One region of the Streptosporangium sp. NBC_01755 genome, then DNA from elsewhere that is predicted to be linked to it. Evidence: riboswitches for the same ligand, from Rfam matches in the RefSeq annotation. Region 1 holds a riboswitch; each other region holds the start of a gene.
The links. A riboswitch is a leader RNA that binds a small molecule or an ion and turns the genes downstream of it on or off. The one in region 1 is predicted to bind cyclic di-AMP.
Positions count from the first base shown of each region.

Region 2: another riboswitch for cyclic di-AMP. It lies ahead of OG884_RS00470 (CHAP domain-containing protein); the one in region 1 lies ahead of OG884_RS09065 (C40 family peptidase).
Region 3: another riboswitch for cyclic di-AMP. It lies ahead of OG884_RS14950 (C40 family peptidase); the one in region 1 lies ahead of OG884_RS09065 (C40 family peptidase).
Region 4: another riboswitch for cyclic di-AMP. It lies ahead of OG884_RS29115 (C40 family peptidase); the one in region 1 lies ahead of OG884_RS09065 (C40 family peptidase).

Region 1 is NZ_CP109131.1:1,996,800-2,001,438, forward strand. Features, by position in the region: gene OG884_RS09055 (branched-chain amino acid aminotransferase) at 1-299, opposite strand, end outside; gene OG884_RS09060 (3-isopropylmalate dehydrogenase) at 470-1,516, opposite strand; cyclic di-AMP (ydaO/yuaA leader) riboswitch at 1,664-1,894, shown strand; gene OG884_RS09065 (C40 family peptidase) at 1,882-2,478, shown strand; gene serA (phosphoglycerate dehydrogenase) at 2,963-4,552, opposite strand.
Region 2 is NZ_CP109131.1:126,973-131,611, reverse strand. Features, by position in the region: gene OG884_RS00480 (branched-chain amino acid ABC transporter substrate-binding protein) at 1-940, shown strand, start outside; gene OG884_RS00475 (hypothetical protein) at 962-1,741, shown strand; gene OG884_RS00470 (CHAP domain-containing protein) at 2,211-2,924, opposite strand; cyclic di-AMP (ydaO/yuaA leader) riboswitch at 2,943-3,081, opposite strand; gene OG884_RS00465 (hypothetical protein) at 3,659-4,639, shown strand, end outside.
Region 3 is NZ_CP109131.1:3,253,550-3,258,188, forward strand. Features, by position in the region: gene OG884_RS14940 (hypothetical protein) at 1-164, shown strand, start outside; gene OG884_RS14945 (amino-acid N-acetyltransferase) at 414-1,067, opposite strand; cyclic di-AMP (ydaO/yuaA leader) riboswitch at 1,404-1,550, shown strand; gene OG884_RS14950 (C40 family peptidase) at 1,556-2,605, shown strand; gene OG884_RS14955 (LuxR C-terminal-related transcriptional regulator) at 2,792-2,992, opposite strand; gene lysX (bifunctional lysylphosphatidylglycerol synthetase/lysine--tRNA ligase LysX) at 3,973-4,639, opposite strand, start outside.
Region 4 is NZ_CP109131.1:6,113,448-6,118,086, reverse strand. Features, by position in the region: gene OG884_RS29120 (hypothetical protein) at 1-763, opposite strand, end outside; gene OG884_RS29115 (C40 family peptidase) at 946-1,458, opposite strand; cyclic di-AMP (ydaO/yuaA leader) riboswitch at 1,592-1,752, opposite strand; gene OG884_RS29110 (C40 family peptidase) at 2,286-3,263, opposite strand; gene OG884_RS29105 (hypothetical protein) at 3,433-4,062, opposite strand; gene OG884_RS29100 (NYN domain-containing protein) at 4,110-4,639, opposite strand, start outside.

The sequences.
Region 1 (4,639 bases):
GCGTTGGCCTCGGGGCGGAAGGTCACGATCGCACCGTTCTGCTGGCGGTACGCCTTCATGCCCTCGAAGAGCTCCTGCGCGTAGTGGAAGACCGCGGTCGCGGGGTCGAGGCTGAGCGGGCCGTACGGCATGAGCCGGGCGTCGTGCCAGCCCTCGCCCTCGGTGTAGTCGATCGAGATCATGTGATCGGTGAAGACCTGACCGAACCCCGGAGTCGCCATTACCTGCTCGCGCTCGGCCGCGGTACGAGCGTGGTCGGAGAGCTGCACGTCGAAGCTGAGCTTCTGAGCGGTGGTCATGACGCGGATCCTTATCTTGATGTCTGGCTTACCTCGGGTCCATTCTGCGTTGGACCGGGTAACGGGAAACTACTGCATCCATGCCGCAAACCGGCAGTGCGGAGGAAACAAAAACGCGCCCGGCGGCTCAGAGAGCCGCCGGGCGCGTCAGAGTCGAGGGGGCGGCTTCCTCAGCCGGCTACTCGCGCGGTGATGTCGTCACCGATCTCCTGGGTGGTCCGGCCGGCCCAGCCGGCCAGCCGCTCGAGCAGGTCGTCGGCGACGGCCTGCTCGACCCGGGCCGCCTCGTCGGCCAGGCCCAGGTGGTCCAGGAGCATGGCGACCGACAGGATCGTGGCGGTCGGGTCGGCCTTGCCCTGGCCCGCGATGTCGGGGGCGCTGCCGTGGACCGGCTCGAACATGCTCGGCGCGGTGCGGTCGGGGTTGACGTTGCCGCTGGCCGCCAGGCCGATGCCACCGGCGATCGCCGCGCCGATGTCGGTGATGATGTCGCCGAAGAGGTTGTCGGTGACGATCACGTCGAAGCGCTCCGGCTGGCTGACGAAGAACATCGAGGCCGCGTCGATGTGGCAGTAGTCGGTCTGGACCTCGGGATACTCCAGGCTGACCCGGTCGAACGTGCGGGCCCAGAGGTCGCCTGCGTAGGTGAGCACATTGGTCTTGTGGACCAGCGTCAGCTTCTTGCGGGGGCGGGCCACGGCCTTCTCGAAGGCGTAGCGCACCACACGCTCGACCCCGTAGGCGGTGTTCAGCGATTCCTGGGTGGCGATCTCGTGCGGCGTGCCGCGGCGCAGGACGCCGCCGGCTCCGGCGTACAGGCCCTCGGTGCCCTCGCGGATGACGATCATGTCGATGTCCTCGGGGCGGGCATTGCCCAGCGGCGTCTCGACGCCGGGGAAGAGCTTGACCGGGCGGAGGTTCACGTAGTGGTCGAGCTGGAAGCGGAGCTTGAGCAGCAGATCGCGCTCCAGGATGCCCGGGGGCACGCTGGGGTCGCCGACCGCGCCGAGCAGGATCGCGTCGTATCCGCGTAGCTCGTCGAGGAGCGGGTCGGGCAGGGTCTCGCCGGTCTCGTGGTAGCGCTTGGCTCCGAGGTCGTACGTGGTGGTCTCCATCTTGGTGCCGACCGCTTCGAGGACCTTCAGTCCCTCGGTGACGACCTCGACTCCGATCCCGTCCCCGGGGATGACCGCCAGGCGAATGTTACGCGAATCCATGCAGGCACCTTACCTGTCCGTCTCGGTGATCGAACACTGGTCTCACTCTTCGGACACGTCAACACGTCCACACGTCCACATGTGATCACTTTGTCCTTTTTTACTCCCTATTGACCGTTTCGCGAGGTTTCGTTATCGTCCTCCCCATTCACATTGATGCCTAATCCGTACGGACCATCCCCTTATCGGCCCGTACGGAGCCGGGGAACCACTTTTTCCGGGATCCACCCGGCCCCCGGGAACCCGCTCCTCCCCCGGAGCGCGTTCCCGGCCGCCATCACGGGATTCCTTGGGGCGAATCGGTGCGCTCGCGCACCGTAGGGCGGCCTCCACGCCCGAGCCCGACAGCTCACCCGGCCGGCCCTATGGAAGGAATCATCCTGTCCGGCAAGATGTACTCTCGCGTCCTGTCCATCCTCGTCTCCGGCGCCGCGGTGTTCGCGGCCTCGGCCATGGCGCCGACAGCGGCACTGGCCGCCGCCCCCCTCCCCTCCCCCGAATCCCCCGCGCTCGGCACCTCCACGCTGAAGGCGGCGCTGAAAAGCGCGACGCCCAGGCCCGCCTGGCGGAAAGCCGTGAATTGGGCCATGTCCAAGCGCGGCACGCCCTACGTCTGGGGCGGCACCGGCAACGGCGGCTTCGACTGCTCGGGCCTGATGCTCCGCGCCTACGGCGCCGCCGGGATCACACTGCCCCGCGTCACCAACGACCAGTACGCGGCCTTCTCCAAGAAGATCGCCTGGAAGGATCTCAAGCCCGGTGACCTGGCCTTCTTCAGCGGCCTCGGCCACGTCGGCATGATCACCAGGCCCGGTTACATGGTCCACGCCCCGCGGAGCGGCGACGTGGTCAAGGAGGAGAAGCTCAGCGCCTGGCGCCGGTCCTCCTTCGTCGGCGCGGTGCGCCCCGATCCGCAGGGGGTCAAGCTGACCGAACAGATCAAAATCGCGACCGGCGGATAGGACACGCCGGCCGGCAACCGGTAGAAAGCCCCAAAAATCCCGACGGCATCGGGAATCAGGTTCAGCGGATGGGAGCACCACCGTTGTCCCGGCGGTCCAGGGCGGTCTGGAGCGCCTCGGCGGCCTCGTCCTCGACCTCTTCGGCGCGGTTCCAGGGATACATGTCGTACATGGTGGATCTCGTCTCGGTCGCATGCGAGCAAGGAAGATGGTCGAGACTCCGATCAGGGCTCCGGCCAGGCCTGATGTCACGGATCCGGATCACGGACCGATGATTCGTGGTGTGGAGCCGGCGAGTTGCCGGCCTGTCCCTGTCAGGCCTCGTCGCGGCAGGTAAGACCTGGCGCATTCCACTTCAGGTTACCTGCCGGCCGAAGCACCGTCTCACCCGGTGTACACACTTCTCACATGCCGGGACGAAAGATGGCCGCCGCCCCGCACTGCGGGGCGGCGGCCATCTCGGTGGATCTTTTGCCTACCGGGCCTAGTCGGCCAGGTCGACCGAGCGACCGCTGTCGGCGCCGATCTCCGCACCGATCTGGTCGATCACCTCTGCCGGGATGGCGGTGTCTACGGTGAGCGCGATGAGGGCCTTGCCGCCCTTGACGTCGCGGGCCACCTGCATCGAGGCGATGTTGATCGAGTGGTCGCCGAGGATGCGGCCGACCACGCCGACGACGCCGGGGCGGTCGGTGTAGGTGAAGAACGACAGGTGGTCGGTCGGCTCGATCTCCATCTGGTAGCCGTTGACCTCGACGATCTTCATGATCTGCCTCGGACCCGACAGGGTGCCGGAGACCGAGACCGCGCGGCCGTCGGCGAGGACGCCGCGGACCGTCACGACGTTGCGCCAGTCGGGGCTCTCGGTGCTGGTGACCAGCTCGACCGAGACGCCGCGGTCCTTGGCCAGCAGCGGGGCGTTGACATAGGTGACGGAGTCCTCGACCACGTCCGTGAAGACGCCCTTGAGCGCGGCCAGCTCCAGTACGCGGACGTCGTGGGCGGCGATCTCGCCGCGCACCTCGACGTCGAGCTTGGTGGCGACCTCGCCCGCGAGGGCGGTGAACACCCGGCCGAGCTTCTCGGCCAGCGGCAGGCCCGGCTTGACGCCCTCGGCGACGGCGCCGCCCTGGACGTTGACCGCGTCGGGCACGAACTCCCCGGCCAGGGCGAGCTTCACGCTACGCGCCACCTGGGTGCCGGCCTTCTCCTGGGCCTCGTGGGTGGAGGCGCCCAGGTGCGGGGTGACGACCACCTGGTCGAGCTCGAAGAGCGGGCTGTCGGTGACCGGCTCCTTCGGGAACACGTCGATGCCGGCGCCGGCGACGCGGCCCTCCTTGATCGCGGAGTAGAGGGCGTTCTCGTCGATGATGCCGCCGCGGGCGACGTTGATGAGGCGGACGTTCGGCTTGACCGCGTGCAGCTCTCTGTCACCGATGAGACCGATGGTCTCCTTGGACTTGGGCAGGTGCACCGTGATGAAGTCGGCCTCGCGCAGGGCCTCCTCCAGCGAGACCAGGCGGACGCCCATCTGCGCGGCGCGGGCCGGCTGCAGGTAGGGGTCGTAGGCGATCAGCTCGACGCCGAACGGCTGGAGGCGCTGCGCGACCAGCTGGCCGATCTTGCCGAGACCGAGGATGGCGACGACCTTCTCGTCGAGCTCCACGCCGGTGTACTTCGAGCGCTTCCACTCACCGCCCTTGAGTGCGGAGTGAGCCTGGGCGACGTTGCGGGCGGAGGCGAGGATCAGCGCGACGGTGTGCTCGGCGGCACTGGTGATGTTGGAGGTCGGCGCGTTGACGACCATGACGCCGGCCTTGGTGGCGGCCTCCACGTCGACGTTGTCCAGGCCGACACCGGCGCGGGCGACGACGCGGAGCCTGGGCGCGTGGGCGATCGCCTCTGCGTCGACCTGCGTGGCGCTGCGCACGATGAGCGCGTCCACGTCGGCGAGCGCGGGCAGGAACTGGGCACGGTCGGCGCCGTCGGCGTGGCGGACTTCGAAGTCCGCGCCCAGGACCGCGAGACCGGCCTCGGAAAGTTCCTCGGCGACCAGTACGACGGGCTTGTTCACAGGCTGGATCCTTACTAGGCGGTGAGGGTGCACACTAGGCGGTGAGGGTGCACGGACCTCACGTAGTCTATCGGCGCTTGTGAACCC
Region 2 (4,639 bases), 1.9 Mb from region 1:
CCGCAATCCGGCCTGCCCCGTCGGGCTCGTCGACTTCGACACCCAGGGTGATCCGAAGCAGGCGCCCGAACTCGCTCAGCAGGTCGTCGCCGACCCCGCGATCATCGGTGTCGTCGGGCCGGCGTTCTCCGGCGAGTCGCACGCCGCCAACCCGATCCTGAACCAGGGCGGGGTCAGCACCATCACCCCGGCGGCCACCGACCCCGGCCTCAGCCGCTGGGGGCGATCGACCTTCCATCGCATCCTGGGCAGCGACGCCGCGCAGGGACCGGCGGTCGGCCGGTACATCAAGGAGAGGCTGCTCGCGCGGAAGGTGTTCGTCATCGACGACATGAGCCCCTACGGGCGCGGCCTCAGCGAGTTGGTCATGAAGGAACTTGGCTCGCTGGTGGTGCAGAGCGCCTCGGTTCAGCCGAATGCGGTCGACTTCCGCAGCGCGGTCTCCGAGGTCGAATCGGCAGCCCCCGACGTGATCTTCTTCGGCGGTTACTACACCCAGGCCGGCCGGCTCCTGCGCGAGCTGCGCGACGCGGGCGTGAGCGCCGTCTTCGTCTCGGGCGACGCGGTCAAGGACGACGGATTCGTCCGCACGGCGGGGGCCAAGGCCGCCGAGGGTGCGGTTCTCACCTGCCCGTGCCGGCCGCCGGAGGAGGATCCCGGGTTCGCCCGGCGCTACCGGATCCGTTTCGACCACGACCCGGGCACCTACAGCGCGGAGGCCTACGACGCCGCCACCGTCTTCCTTCGGGGCATCGACGCAGGCAGGACGCGACGCTCTGACATGGAGGAGTTTGTCGACGGCCACTCCGGCGCCGGTATCACTACGAAGATCCGATTCAACGGCGACGGCGAGCTCGCCAGATCCTCGGTCACGGTGTGGGCCTATCGGGTCCGCGGCGGCCGGATCGTCGCCGACGACAGGCCGATCCCCGGAAACTGACCGCACAGGAGATCAGAGATCATGACAAGCACCCCGATCGCTTATCGGATCCCCGGCCCGACCGCGTCGCCCCCCCTCACGAGGTCACCGTCCGCCGGACGCCACGACTGCGCGAGCGGCAACGTCCACCGCGCCCTCGCGGAGGCTCCGATCGGCGGGTACGGCATGCTGGAGGCGGCGCTCGCCTGGCAACATCTGCGCCCTGCCGGACCCGGGAACACCGGCGGGGGGACACCCGCCACAGCGTCGCGTCATCTTCCCGTCGTGGAGACGCGCAGCGAGGCGGTGGCGGCACGGATCGCCCGGCTGCTGTCAGGGCTGGCCTGGGCCATCGTCACCCAGGCCGACGCCGGCGACACCGGCTTCAAGCGGTCGCCGGCCGTGCGCGTCGAGGTGCCCAGAACACTACACCGTAGGGTCCTGCGGGCGTTGACCAACGCGTGGCGCGACGCCCGGCGGCAGTTCGACCCGCGCGTCCCGGGCACCGCCACCGACGACGACGCGGCCATCGCCCTGTGGCGCATGGGCATTCTCGTCGCCGGGCTCGGTCCCAGCCACAACATGGTCTACCTGCATACCGGCACGTCCACGATGGCCGAGATGATGGCAGCCGCCGCCAGGCGTCTCGGACTCACCCCGATCGTGGACAATGTCCACGGCGCTCCGGCGGTAGCCCTCTACCACCTGGGTGAGGTGCACTGGCTGCTCGCGGAAGCGGGAGCGGGAGGCGCGGCGACCGGGTGGGTGCGCGGCGGCCGTCCCGCCGGTGCCGCCGGTACCGGCGTCGGACCCTGGCCGTGAAATAGGCCTGACCGCCGAGCAGTTCGGAACCGTCCCTGCTCGGGCTGGTCCGGAACCTGCTGCGGCAGCGCACCACGCGCTGGTACAGTCAGTCGCGGTCGAACGCGTGAGCGATAACCAAGCTCGCAACCTTGGCCATTACTCACCGCCGGGAGGGCGGAGCCCACGTCACCCGGAACGGGATCGTGGGCTGGGGCGTGGAAACCCCCGTAAACGGGGCCGGAAGGTGAACCGCCAAGCAACAGCATCGCGACCATGCGCAGAGCCGCACGGTTGGGACGGCTGGAATCCCCCGGATTCATCCGTGGGGAGCGCTTCAAGCGAAGGAGTCGCGAAGGCGGCCGGGGGAACGCCGTCAGGGGCTCCGCGCGAGCGAGCGGAGCCCCTGGACGAGTGCGGATCGGCCCGCGTTCACCGGCGGGGGCCGGGTGCCCGCCCCATGGGGGATGGTGCGGGCGGCGGGTGTGGATCAGTTGGAGTAGACGGGGTAGCCGTAGCCGACGACCTGGGAGACGGGCCGGATGCGCTGCTCGACGTTGCCGTTGCCGGTATTGCCCTCGATCGTGGTGATCGTGCCGTCTCCGTTGTCCTTCTTCACGAAGCCGACATGGTCGATGCCGTCAATGCTCTTGCTACCGGCCCAGTCGAAGTAGACGACGGCGCCGGGGGTGGGGGTGGTGCCCCAGTGCTTGTTCTCCTTGAACCACTTGGCGTGGGTGACGGTGTAGGCGTCCCAGCCCATCGTGGGCCGGATGCCGGCCATCTCGCCGACCCAGGAGACGAACATCGCGCACCAAGGGGCGTTGGCGTAGCCGCGCAGGGTGCCGCCGTCGCGGGCGACGGTCTCCTGGGCGCGCGGGGAGGACATGTACCACGAGTGGAACTTGGTCCCGCCGCCCTGGGCGTTCTCGTGGACGCCGATCTGCTTGGAGGCGAGGTCCAGGACCTGCGCGGCGGAGACCTTGGGCAGCCTCTCGGCCGCGGTCTCGAGCGGGGTGCTCGCGAGCCTGTTCTGCGAGGCATCGGAGACCTTCGCGTCGGCGGGCGGCGCGTTCAGGGCGGTGTGGCTGTCGGCCAGGGCGGCGGAGCCCACGGAGCCGGTCGCCAGGACGACGCAGGCGCCCAGGAGGGCGCTCACCACGCGGGGGGCGCTGAGGGTGGGGGTGAGGCGGTTCTTGGTCATACTGGGGTTCGACTCCTTGCTTCGCTTCCATGCCGCCTACCGGGTTAGCTGACGGGTTCGGGCTGGGAAGTGCCCTACGGCGCGAGAACGCGCTGATTCACCCCAGGAACGTGGTTCCCCGGTTCCGCAGACCTCGCGGATTCGGCGGCCGTGCTCACCGCGGGCGGGGGTTCCGCCCAGGTGGAGCGCGGTCGGGCAATGTGACGGCAATGCGTAGACCTATACAGACCCAGACATTTGCCATGAACAGGACGAACGTACGTCACCCGGGCAGACGATTACAAGTAGGACACATTGCTCTGACTTGGTAAAACGTCAGATTTGAGGGGTTGGGGCGGGAAGTCGCTTGGTCGGGGAAGGGGGTGGATCGCGCCCGTTCCCGGCCGGTCGCGTCGGCTGGGGTCGCCGCGCCGTCATGGGCGGGATCCCCTGTTTTTCCGGTGCTCCGGGCGTGTGGTACCCGCCGGTGGACCGCCTGTCCCGGGGTGCTACGGCATGATCGGGGGCCCATGGGTAGGAGGGGACGGGTCGACTTTTTCTTGAACAAGTATTCGATGGTAAAAAGTGCGGAGAGGCTGCGTCCCTCCCCCTCGGGAGGCTCGAACATGGTCCGGCGACAGGGTGCTGCCCCGAAGACGGCCTCGCCCCGAAGACGATCATGACGGACGCGCGTGGGCGGCTGTTCACCCGCAGTTCCCAGGCGCTTAAGGCCACCGGGTTAGCTTGGGTCAGTCGTGAACGGGTCATTACCCGGCGTGGAGGACGGTCGAGACCACGCGCGGGAGCAGGGTTCGGCCATCGCCTGGGTGGAATCCCCGCTGCAGATGCTCTGCGCCGTGGAGGCCCACCACGCAGGGCTGCTCGGCGCCCGCAGCCACCTCGTGCCCAGGGCGAGGCTACGCCCCCTGGCCGTGACGGGACGTGAGCTCGGCCGCCTCACCCTGCCGCCGGGCCTGGAGCTCACCGCCGCGCGGCCGGACATGCCCAGGCCGCGCCGGGGCGCGACCTGGGCGGTGGGCGACGCCTTCTCCGGCAAGGTCCAGCTCCGCTGGCTCACCGGGCTCCCCGGCCGGATCGTGATCGTCGACGACGGGCTGGCCACCATCAGGCTCCTGGAGCTGCTCGTCGGCCACGCGGGTACGCCCCTGCTGAGAGCCAGGGGAAAGGCGGGACGGTTCAGAACCGTCCTCGGTGCGGCGGCCGGACTCAGGTTGCGCGCCGCCGCCCGCTCGGGGCGGTTGTCGATCTTCACAGCGCTGCCCGTCCCCGTGGACCTGGCGAAGGCCGTACGGGCGGGAGGGGCCGAGCTGGTCACCCACGACTTCGCCTGGCTGCGGTCACAACCGCTGCGCAGGCCACGTCCCGAGGAGCGCACGGTCGTCCTCGGCACCTCGCTGGTCCGCAACGGCCTGATCCATCGAGACCACTACCTCGGCTGGCTGGCCGCTCTCGGCTCGGCCGGGCCGGTGGCCTACTTCCCGCACCGCAGGGAGGACCCCCACGATCTCGCCGGTGTCGGGGAGCAGCCCGGCATCACCGTCTACGACGGTGGGATCCCCGCCGAGATCACTCTGCGCGGGCTGGCCGCCGGGCAGCGGGTGCTGAGCCTGCCGTCCACCGCGGTCACCTCCCTGCGGGTCCTGCTCTCGGCCAGGGGCGTCTCGATCGAGACGGTTGACGTCCCGGACGAGTGGTGGACGGCGGAGGCGGCCCCC
Region 3 (4,639 bases), 1.3 Mb from region 1:
TGCTGACCGTACGCGCCCGTCCCGCCCTGCTGACCGCCATACCCGCCCTGCTGGCCGTACGGCTGCTGCTGCCCGTACCCCTGCTGGCCGTAACCAGGCTGCTGCCCGTAGTCCTGCTGGCCATAGCCGGGCTGAGTCTGCCCGGGACCGGTGTTCGGCTGTGATACCTCAGACCGATAGCCCATGACCGTCACGTCGGGGTCGAGTTCGCCAGGGGCCCGTCCCGGGTTGTGCTGTCCGTAATCCGGCTGTCCCGAAGGTGTGCGACTGCGCTCGGGATCATCCTGCGGATACGGCGGCTGTCCGTTGCTCACCGCGTCACCTCACTTAGACTACGCATGTGGCAAATGTCAGACGCACATGCTTGCTGCTGCACAAGGTATCGACATAGGAATCAACAGTCATCTTTCCAGTCAGTCAGCTCTAAAGTCATCAGAGTCGGGCTCACGTGTCAGGTGCAGCAGCATTCGGGTGTTTCCCAAGGTGTTGGGCTTGACGTGCTCCAGGTCGAGGAACTCCGCGACGCCCTCGTCATAGGAGGCGAGAAGTTCGGCGTAGACCTCAGGGGCGACGGGCGTGCCCTGGATCTCCTGGAATCCGTGCCGAGCGAAGAAGTCGACCTCGAAGGTCAGGCAGAAGACCCTGCGCAGACCCAACTCGGCGGCCGTGCGGATGAGCACAGAGACGATCCGGTGGCCGATTCCCATCCCCCTGAGGGTCGGATCGACGGCAACGGTCCGAATTTCAGCCAGATCCTCCCAGAGAACGTGAAGAGCCCCGCAACCGAGGATCAACCCTTCAGCGTCGGTTGCGACCCAGAACTCCTGGACATCCTCGTACAGGGTGACGGTGGCCTTCTCCAGCAGGCGCGGGCCGGCTCCACCGTAGGTGTCGACGAGCCGCCTGATGGCGCGGACGTCCGGGGTGCGGGCACGGCGGACCGTGACCACCAAGGTGGCGCCGGGGGCGGGCGACCCCCGCTCCTCTCCCTCGGATCCGGCTCGTCGCCCCCCTTCCTTCTGGGGACTCGCGAACGGTCCGGGAGAATGCTCCGCAAGCTGCTCCATGACCGATCAGCGTACGTCCTCTTCAGTCTTCAATTACGGCTCATCCTTAACACTCGCCCCGAGGTCATCACATGACCCTTGGTAGTCGGTTTACCACGCTGAGCGTGCGACACCTCTAATGTGTCCCAGCTCATCTTTGGCACGGTCCCGGACCTGGGAAGACCTGCGACACACCCGCCTCAAGGAAGGCAAAGGCAGCGTAATGGCCATGTTGATCATATTGGCATGTGATCTTTCCGTGACATTTAAGTTGCGGAACCTCCACTAAGTTCGCAGTTCTGGTTGAGCAGGAACCAGGAGTGCACTAATCTCCGTGCTCGATGTCAGAGATGCAAAAAGCCTGACCCGCCGAATCCCCCGTCCCGGGGAACCGGGGACCCACCACGTCCTTCGGGGTGAATCCGAGTGCCACCGGCGCACCCGGTAGGGCTGCCTCCGGCCCGAACCCGTCAGCTAACCCGGTAGGCGGCCGAGAGAGGAGCCTGTTGGTGAAGCGCACGCGCGACCGTGCAGGAAAGCACGCGGGGGGCGACGCCCGCCATCGAGAACGCGCGTCGCGGAGGCGGAGCCGCCGCATGGCGGTCATCGGCCTGGTATTCGCCACCATGACCCTCGGCACCCCCCTGGTCTCGGCCACGGCGGACCCGGAGCCCAGCCTCCGGCAACTGGCCAAGCAGGCCGAGAAACTGCACGAGGAGATCGGCACGCTCGCCGAGCAGTACAACGGCGAGCGGGTCAGGCTCAAGCAGGCCCAGCGAGCCGCGGAAAGCGCCAAGAAGACCCTCGCGACGAGCGAGTCGGAACTTGCGGCCCGGCGCATCAAGGCGACCCTCCTCGCTCAGAGCAACTACATGTCCGGCGGCCTGAACTCCGGACTCGTCTTCACCCAGGCGACCGACCCCGACACCTTTCTCGACCAGGCCACCACCAACTACGCCCTCCAGCAGCAGCAGAGTGAGGAGGTCGCCCAGGTCGGCCGGGCGATCGAGGCCGCCGAGCAGGCGCAGGCCGGCGCCAAGGCGAGGACCTCAGAGGTCAAGGCGCTTCTGGAGGAGATCGAAGGCAAGCGCAGCAAGATCGAGCGGCTGGTCGCGCGGGTCGAGAGCGACCTGTTCAGCGAGGTGCGCACCAGAGCCGTCAGCAACAGGGGAGCCCGGGTGAAGGTCGGCGTGCCCATCGTCGGCAGCGGAAAGGCGGCGGAGGCGGCCCGCTGGGCACTCACCCAGCAACTCAAGCCGTACGTCTGGGGCGCCGAGGGCCCCAACTCCTTCGACTGCTCCGGGCTGGTCATGTGGGCCTACCAGAAGGTCGGCATCAGCCTGCCGCACTACACCGGCAACCAGTGGACCGCGGGCACCCACATCTCCAAAAACGAGCTGCGCCCAGGCGACCTGGTCTTCTTCTACAGCGACCTGCACCACGTCGGGATCTACATCGGTGCGGGCCTGATGGTCCACGCGCCCCAGACGGGTGACGTCGTCCACATCGCCACGATCGACAACCGGCCCTTCGCCGGCGGGGTGCGAATCGCCGACTGAGCCTCCGAACCGGACCTCACAGGTCGCGAGCCGCCGGACTCCGTGGACGTGAGAACCCGCACCGGGTCCTGTGCCGCGGATCCCGCCGTGGCGAGGACCGGTCAGGCGGGGCCTCGCGGGGACGGTGACCGACGACGACGCGGCGAGACGCCCACCGCGACCCGCGGTGACAGAAGATCCAAGGGCCTAGATCAGGCGGCGGCGGGCCGCCCAGGCCACGGCCTCGATCGCCGTGGCGACACCGATACGGTCGCAGATGCCCCTGAGCCTGCGCCTGACGGTCCGGCCGCTGATATCGAGGCGGCGGCCCACCCTGTCGACGGTGACGCCCTTGGCGAGCTCAGCCAGCAGCACGAGGTCGTCGTCACTGAGACCGATATCGCTCATGCCCAGGGGGCTGTCGCCATGGCGAGAATCCACTTCTGGATATGCCATCAAGAGTCACTCCCCCCACTCTGGAAACCGGGCGCCCAGACGCCGGAAATGAATACCGTCCGCCAGGAACGGTAAACGCCTTGTTCAAAGGTCGTCAAGTTCTACTCTTCATAGCGCGCGCCCACTATTGACATAGTAGGCGATACGTGAAGTACTCATGATATGTCAGTGCCTTTGGGGTTAAGTCACGACCGAGTCCCGGCACGAGCCCGTAGGCACCCCCTAGCTGCGACGACAGAGGTCCTGGCAGAACAAGGTTTCACCGGAACCGTCGCGACGACGCGCACCCGCGGGGCGGGATCCTCGACGGAAGCGAGTCACCCGTTTTCCCGGGAAAACCGCTCTCTTCCTGGCACTCTTCGACGGCCACGCCGCCTGGCGCCTTGACGACACCTCGCGGAAAACTCTGAAATGGGAAGCCTACGAGATGACCTTTGCGGCATTCGCGAAGTATCGGATGGCGACGACTGGGCGTTGCCCAATATTGGACATGCTTAAAAGGTAGTTTCTGCGCTATGCAGAAAATCGTCCGAAATCGCATGAGGGAGCGTGAGCACGGACTGCGGTTTCCGGCCCTGCTGACGCCCAGGCCTTGCTCACGCGCCGTGCTCACGCGCCGTGCTCACGCGCCGTGCTCACGCGCCGTGCTCACGCCCACGCGCGCCGACACGGAGCCCTGGGGGGCGCGAAGCGGTGATCGCAAGGTGGTGATCGCGAGGTGGTGAGGGCGAAGCGGTGAGGGCGGTTGCCCGGTACCGTCGACCGGGATTCGAGGGTGCTCGCCGAGCCCGACCGGCTCGACCTTGAGCACCGCCCAGGCCGTCGTCTGCCCAGGCCGTCGTCCGGCCCTGGCCGGCACCGCCTGGCGGAAACGATCGCGCCACCGGACCGGGACTTCGTCCCACACGGCCCGGCGGCGCTGCCCGTCAGGCTCAGCCGGTCGGCTTGACCAGCGGGAACAGGATGGTCTCGCGAATGTTCTTGCCGGTGAAGGCCATGATGAGGCGGTCGATGCCGAGCCCCATGCCGCCGGTGGGCGGCATCGCATATTCCAGTGCGGTGAGGAAGTCCTCGTCAAGCTGCATGGCCTCGGCGTCCCCGCCTGCGGCGAGCAGAGACTGCTCGGTGAGACGGCGGCGCTGCTCGACGGGGTCGACCAGCTCCGAGTAGGCGGTGCCGAGCTCGGTGCCGAACCCGATCAGGTCCCACTTCTCGGTGAGGAGCGGGTTGTCGCGGTGCTGGCGGGTCAGCGGGGAGGTCTCCACCGGATAGTCCATGACGAACGTGGGCTGGATGAGCGTGTGCTCGACGAGCGCCTCGAAGATCTCCTGGACGAGCTTGCCCTGGCCCCACTTGGGGTCCCAGTGGATCTCCCGCGCGTCCGCAAGCTTGCGTACGTACTCCAGGGGCGTCGCGGTGGTGATCTCCTCGCCCAGTGCCTCCGAGACCGACCCGTAGAGGGTGATCCGCGGCCACTTCGCCAGTCCGAGGTCGATCTCCTGCCCCTGGTGGACGACCACGGAGTGACCGAGAGCCGCCACGACCGCCTTCTGGATCATCCGCTGGGTCAGGTCGGCCATGTCGTTGTAGTCGAGATAC
Region 4 (4,639 bases), 4.0 Mb from region 1:
CGAAGCGCTCCGCGATGAACCGGCAGGCGAGCCAGGCCTCCTCGTATGCCTGCGCGAGCCGCGGGGCACCGGGGGCGAAGTCCGCGGGACCGGGAAGACGGGCGGGCAGGACTCCGGCCCGTACCTCGGCGGCCAGCTCGGCGGCGGCCTTCCGTACGGAGATCCCGGCGTCGCGGTAACCCACGTAGTCGGCGAAGCCCTCCGACAGCCACGTCGGCACCCGGCCGCCACGGGTCGCGCCGGTGGCCACGTGAACGAGCTCGTGCGTGATCACCACGTCCCTTCCGGCCGTGGTGAGCCTCGCGTAGCCGGAGGGCAGGACGATCACCCGATCCGCGGTCGCCAGCGCGGCCAGGCCGTGTGTGCTCCCGGCCCCGGCGAGCACCGCGGCCTCGGCATCGGTGGCGGGAAAAAGGATCACCGCCCGGACCGGCCCCCAGATCGCCGCGACCGCGCGGCGGGCCCGGTCGGCCCTGGCGGCCAGGTCCCGCAGGACGGCGGGCGCGACGCCGTGACCGATCACGAGGGAGTGCTCGCTCCGGACGACGACGGCGGCGCCGGGCCACAGGTCACGAAGGTCGCCGGGGAGTTCTCCGACGTCGCGGGGAGGATCGTGGGGGGCGGAAAGGTGCCGAGGGTCCCGGGAGTCGCGCGGGAGCGGCCCGGCTCCGGCCAGGAGAGGTCCCGTCCCGGCGAACGGGCCGACGCTCATCAGCGCCAGCATCCCGGCGAGCACGGCGCGGCGCCCCTTCGGGACGGACATAGCGAGTCGATGTTACTCGACCGGTATCGCACCGCACCTTGCCGGAAGCACAGAACCAGGAAGCACGGAACCAGGAAGCACGGAACCGGGCTGCCCCGCATCGCGGCCACGCGCTCGCGACCTTCGCCGGGAAACGGAGCGGCCCCGTCCCTGTTGACATGGACGGGGCCGCTGCGCCCTGCTCAGGCTCCGGGCCGGACCGCTCCGGCGAAGGAGGACCTGTAGTACCCCTTCAGCTTCACGATCCGGACCGTCTTGCCGCTGCTCGGCGAGTGGACCATCCTGCCCTCGCCGACGTACATGCCGACGTGGCCCTTTCCACTGAAGAACATCAGGTCACCGGGGCGCAGTCGGCTCCACGAGACCTTCTTCCTGATCGCCCGGTACTGGCTGTGCGTGATCCGGGGGATGGACACGCCCGCCTTGCGCCAGGCGTATTTGACGAGCCCTGAGCAGTCGAACGCGCCCGGACCGGAGGCGCCCCACCGGTACGGATCACCGACCTGCTTCTTGGCCGCCGAGACGGCCTTGCGGGCCCGAGTCTTCTGCAGGGCCGCCCTGCTCATCTTGGTCTTCACATTGGCGTCGGCCTTGGTCTTGTTCACGGCCCGGGTGTCGGTACTCTTCGTGCTCTCGACCTGCTCGGAGACGCCGGCCGCGGTGTTGACCAGGATCTCAGGGGTGCTGTCCGTCATCGCCCCGGCCGCCGTGGATCCCAGGGTGACCGCTCCGGCTGAGGCGGTCAGGGTGAGGGCGATGCCGCCGAGGGAAAGGCGGAAAAGGCGCGACAGACGGGTGTTAAACGGGGTGGTAGACAGGATTTCTCCTTGGTGCTTCCACTGATGCCTACCGGGTTAGCTGACGGGTTCGGGCTTGGAAGATGCCCTACGGCACAAATGCGCCGATTCACCCCCTGGCCACGATGTGTCGGGCCTTTTGGGTCCCCGGTTCCATACCTCCTGGCTGTATGGATTCGGCGGGCCGCCGTAATGAGGTCCGCCCCCGGCAGGGGCACGGCGGCCGGTTGGATTTCTATCGAGAAACCGGCCCGAAGACCGACATTCACCGCGACGACCTGGCTTGAACGTCGCAATGCCAGAAGTTACCCCGATTCTTCAATTTTTGGCAAAGCATTCACCGAGCAGGAAGATCGATAAGTCTTCTTGATCTTACCGTTATCCCTGCTTAATAGCCATTTATGCTATCGAGATATGACTCTCGTCACACTTCTGACATCACACCTGATAAATCGTGATTTCTGTAATATTCATCACACTTGCCGGATTATCGGGTGATCTAGTGAGAGGCCCCGCAGCTGCGGTCGCCGGCAGGCGGGTCGGCGCCGGACGCACGTGCGGGCGCCGTGATCGACTCTCCGAAGTCCGCCTCGACGAATCTCGAACCCGGCGGCGTCGAGCATCGCTTCGAGGAGCCGGCGGAAGGTGCCGTACCCGGTGCGAGGCACCGGGTACACGGCCGGCGTCGGGTACACGGCCGGCGGGGCAGGACCCCGCACCGTGCGTCAGGGGCGGACGGCTCCGGCGAGACGACGGCCGTAGGCCGACAGCGGGACGACCTTGACGACGTCGCCGGTCTGCGGGGCGTGCACGATCCGGCCGTTGCCCGCGTACATGCTGACGTGCCCCAGGCCCTCGCTGAAGATGAGGTCGCCCGGCTGGAGGTCGTTCAGTGAGACCTTGCGGCTCGCGCCCCAGCTCCACTGCTCCCAGGTGGTCCGCGGCAGGCTGACTCCCCCGCTGCGCCAGGCGGCCTGGAGGAGGCCGGAGCAGTCCCAGCCGCCGGGGCCCGTGCCACCGTACTGGTAGGGCTTGCCGACCTGCGCGAAGGCGAACTGCAGCGCGGCGCGGGCGTTGCCCGAGGCGGGGCCGGTGTACTGGATTCCGGTGCTGTCCGGGTCGCCCGCCTTGAAGACGTTGAGTTCGCGCAGGAGCTTCGTCTGGACCCTGACCATCTTGTCGGCCTTGGCCTTCTCCCTGGCCAGCTCGTCGCGCGTCTCGTCGGCCTCGCTCAGCGCACCCTTGGCCAGGTTCCTGTTGATCCGCAGCGTCTTGGTGGCCGTGTCGAAGGCGCCCAGCGACTGGGCGCGGGAAGCCGACATCTGGTCGACCGCGGCCAGGCCGCTCAGCAGCGCGCCGGGGTCGGACTGGTAGATCATGCCTTCCCAGCCGTTGATCGCACCGACCTGGTAGGTGCTGACCGCCATCGTGACGAGCTCCTTGCGCAGCCCGGCGACCTGCTCGCTCTGGCGGGCGAGTTCGCCGGTCAGCGTCATGTACTTCTTCCTGGCCCGCTTCCACTTCTCCGAGGCCTGGTTGTACTTCTCGACGACCTGATCGGCCTGCTCGTTGAGCTTCTCCAGCTTCTTCTTGGCCTGCGCGAGTGTCGGCTTCGGCTCCGCGGACGCTCCGCCCACCGGCAGCATCAGCAGTGCGAGGGCGAGCCCGGCCGCCACCGGTATCCGAATCAGTCCAACCGGCACACCAGCCACGGCCACGTCAACGCCTCCAGACTGCACAGACCTGCGGCGAATAGTACAGAACAAGTAAGGTTTAGATCACCTTTTCGCATGCTTTGCTCTACAGCCGCAGGTGGCAGCTCCGGTATCCCGGGCGAGCGCCGGGATCACCCGGTCAGCAGCCGGCGACGTCTCAGCAACCGGCGATGCCGCAGATCTTGCCGGTCATCTTTCTGGCGTCGCGCAACTGGGTGGCCCAGTCGCTCTGCGCGGGCTTGGAGTACTCTCCGGCCCAGAGGTAGACCAGGACCGCGTTGCCCTTCCTGACCAGCACGCTCCGCTCACCGCCGACCCCGGCCTTCCCTCCGTAGTAGACCTGCCCGGAGACCTTCAGCGCCTCGTCTCCGAGCCCGGTCAGGCGCGAGGAGGCGTAGCGGTAGGCGGAGCCCGCGTCGGTGTTGGAGCGGCAGGCGGTCAGGGCGGAGCGCACCTGGGCGACGGCTCCGGCGGCAGCCGCCTTCGAGCGGTACAGAATCACCTGCTCGACCTTCATGAAGTCCGGGACACCGGTGAAGGTCACCGTCCGCGCGACCACCCTGCCGGCCCTGGCCAGCGTGGCCTTGCCGCACGGGTTGACGGCCAGCCCGGCCTTCGCCGAGTTGCCGACCTTCCAGTTGGTCTCGGGGTCGTCGTCCTTCTTCGCGGCGTCCTTCTCGTACAGCAGGAAGCCCTTGGGAATGGCGGCCGTCGCGGCCGCCGCGGGTGTGGTGACGGTCGCACCCACGGCGAGGACGGTGAGGGCGAGCACTATGATCTTCTTCATCGAATCAAACCTCCCGGATGATCCGATGCGCCACGGGCAGGAAAGGTTTACGCCCGGCCCAGACGTTTCAGAAGAAGCAGCGAGGGGACCGGCCGGGCGCCCATCCTGCGGACCGACTCGGCCACCTCTCGATCCGAGGAGACCACCGCCACCGCGCGTCCCGTGGGCTCGGCGCGGACCAGCTGGCGGATCAGGTCGTCGGCGATCTGCCCCGGGGCGCTGAACATCACGCGCACCCCCCTGGGCGCCGACACGGGAACCGGACCGTTCAACTCGGCTCCGTCGAAAACGCAGGTCAGCTCGGTACGGGTCTGCGCATAGAGCGCGCCGAGGCCGGTGAGAAGGCGATTGCGCTGGTCGGCGAGGGTGAACGTGCCGTAACCGGTCTTGGTCACGTTGTAGCCGTCGACGATCAGGTGGATCTGCGGCAGCGCGAGCAACTGGTCGAGCAGTGCGGGGTCGTCGTCGGCGAGCGCCCGCGCGGGAACCGCCTGGACACCTTGCCTGCCCGGCGCCACCGAGGCCACCGAGTCGGCGGGACGGTGGATGCCGGAGGGCAGGGCGAGCTCCCTGCGAA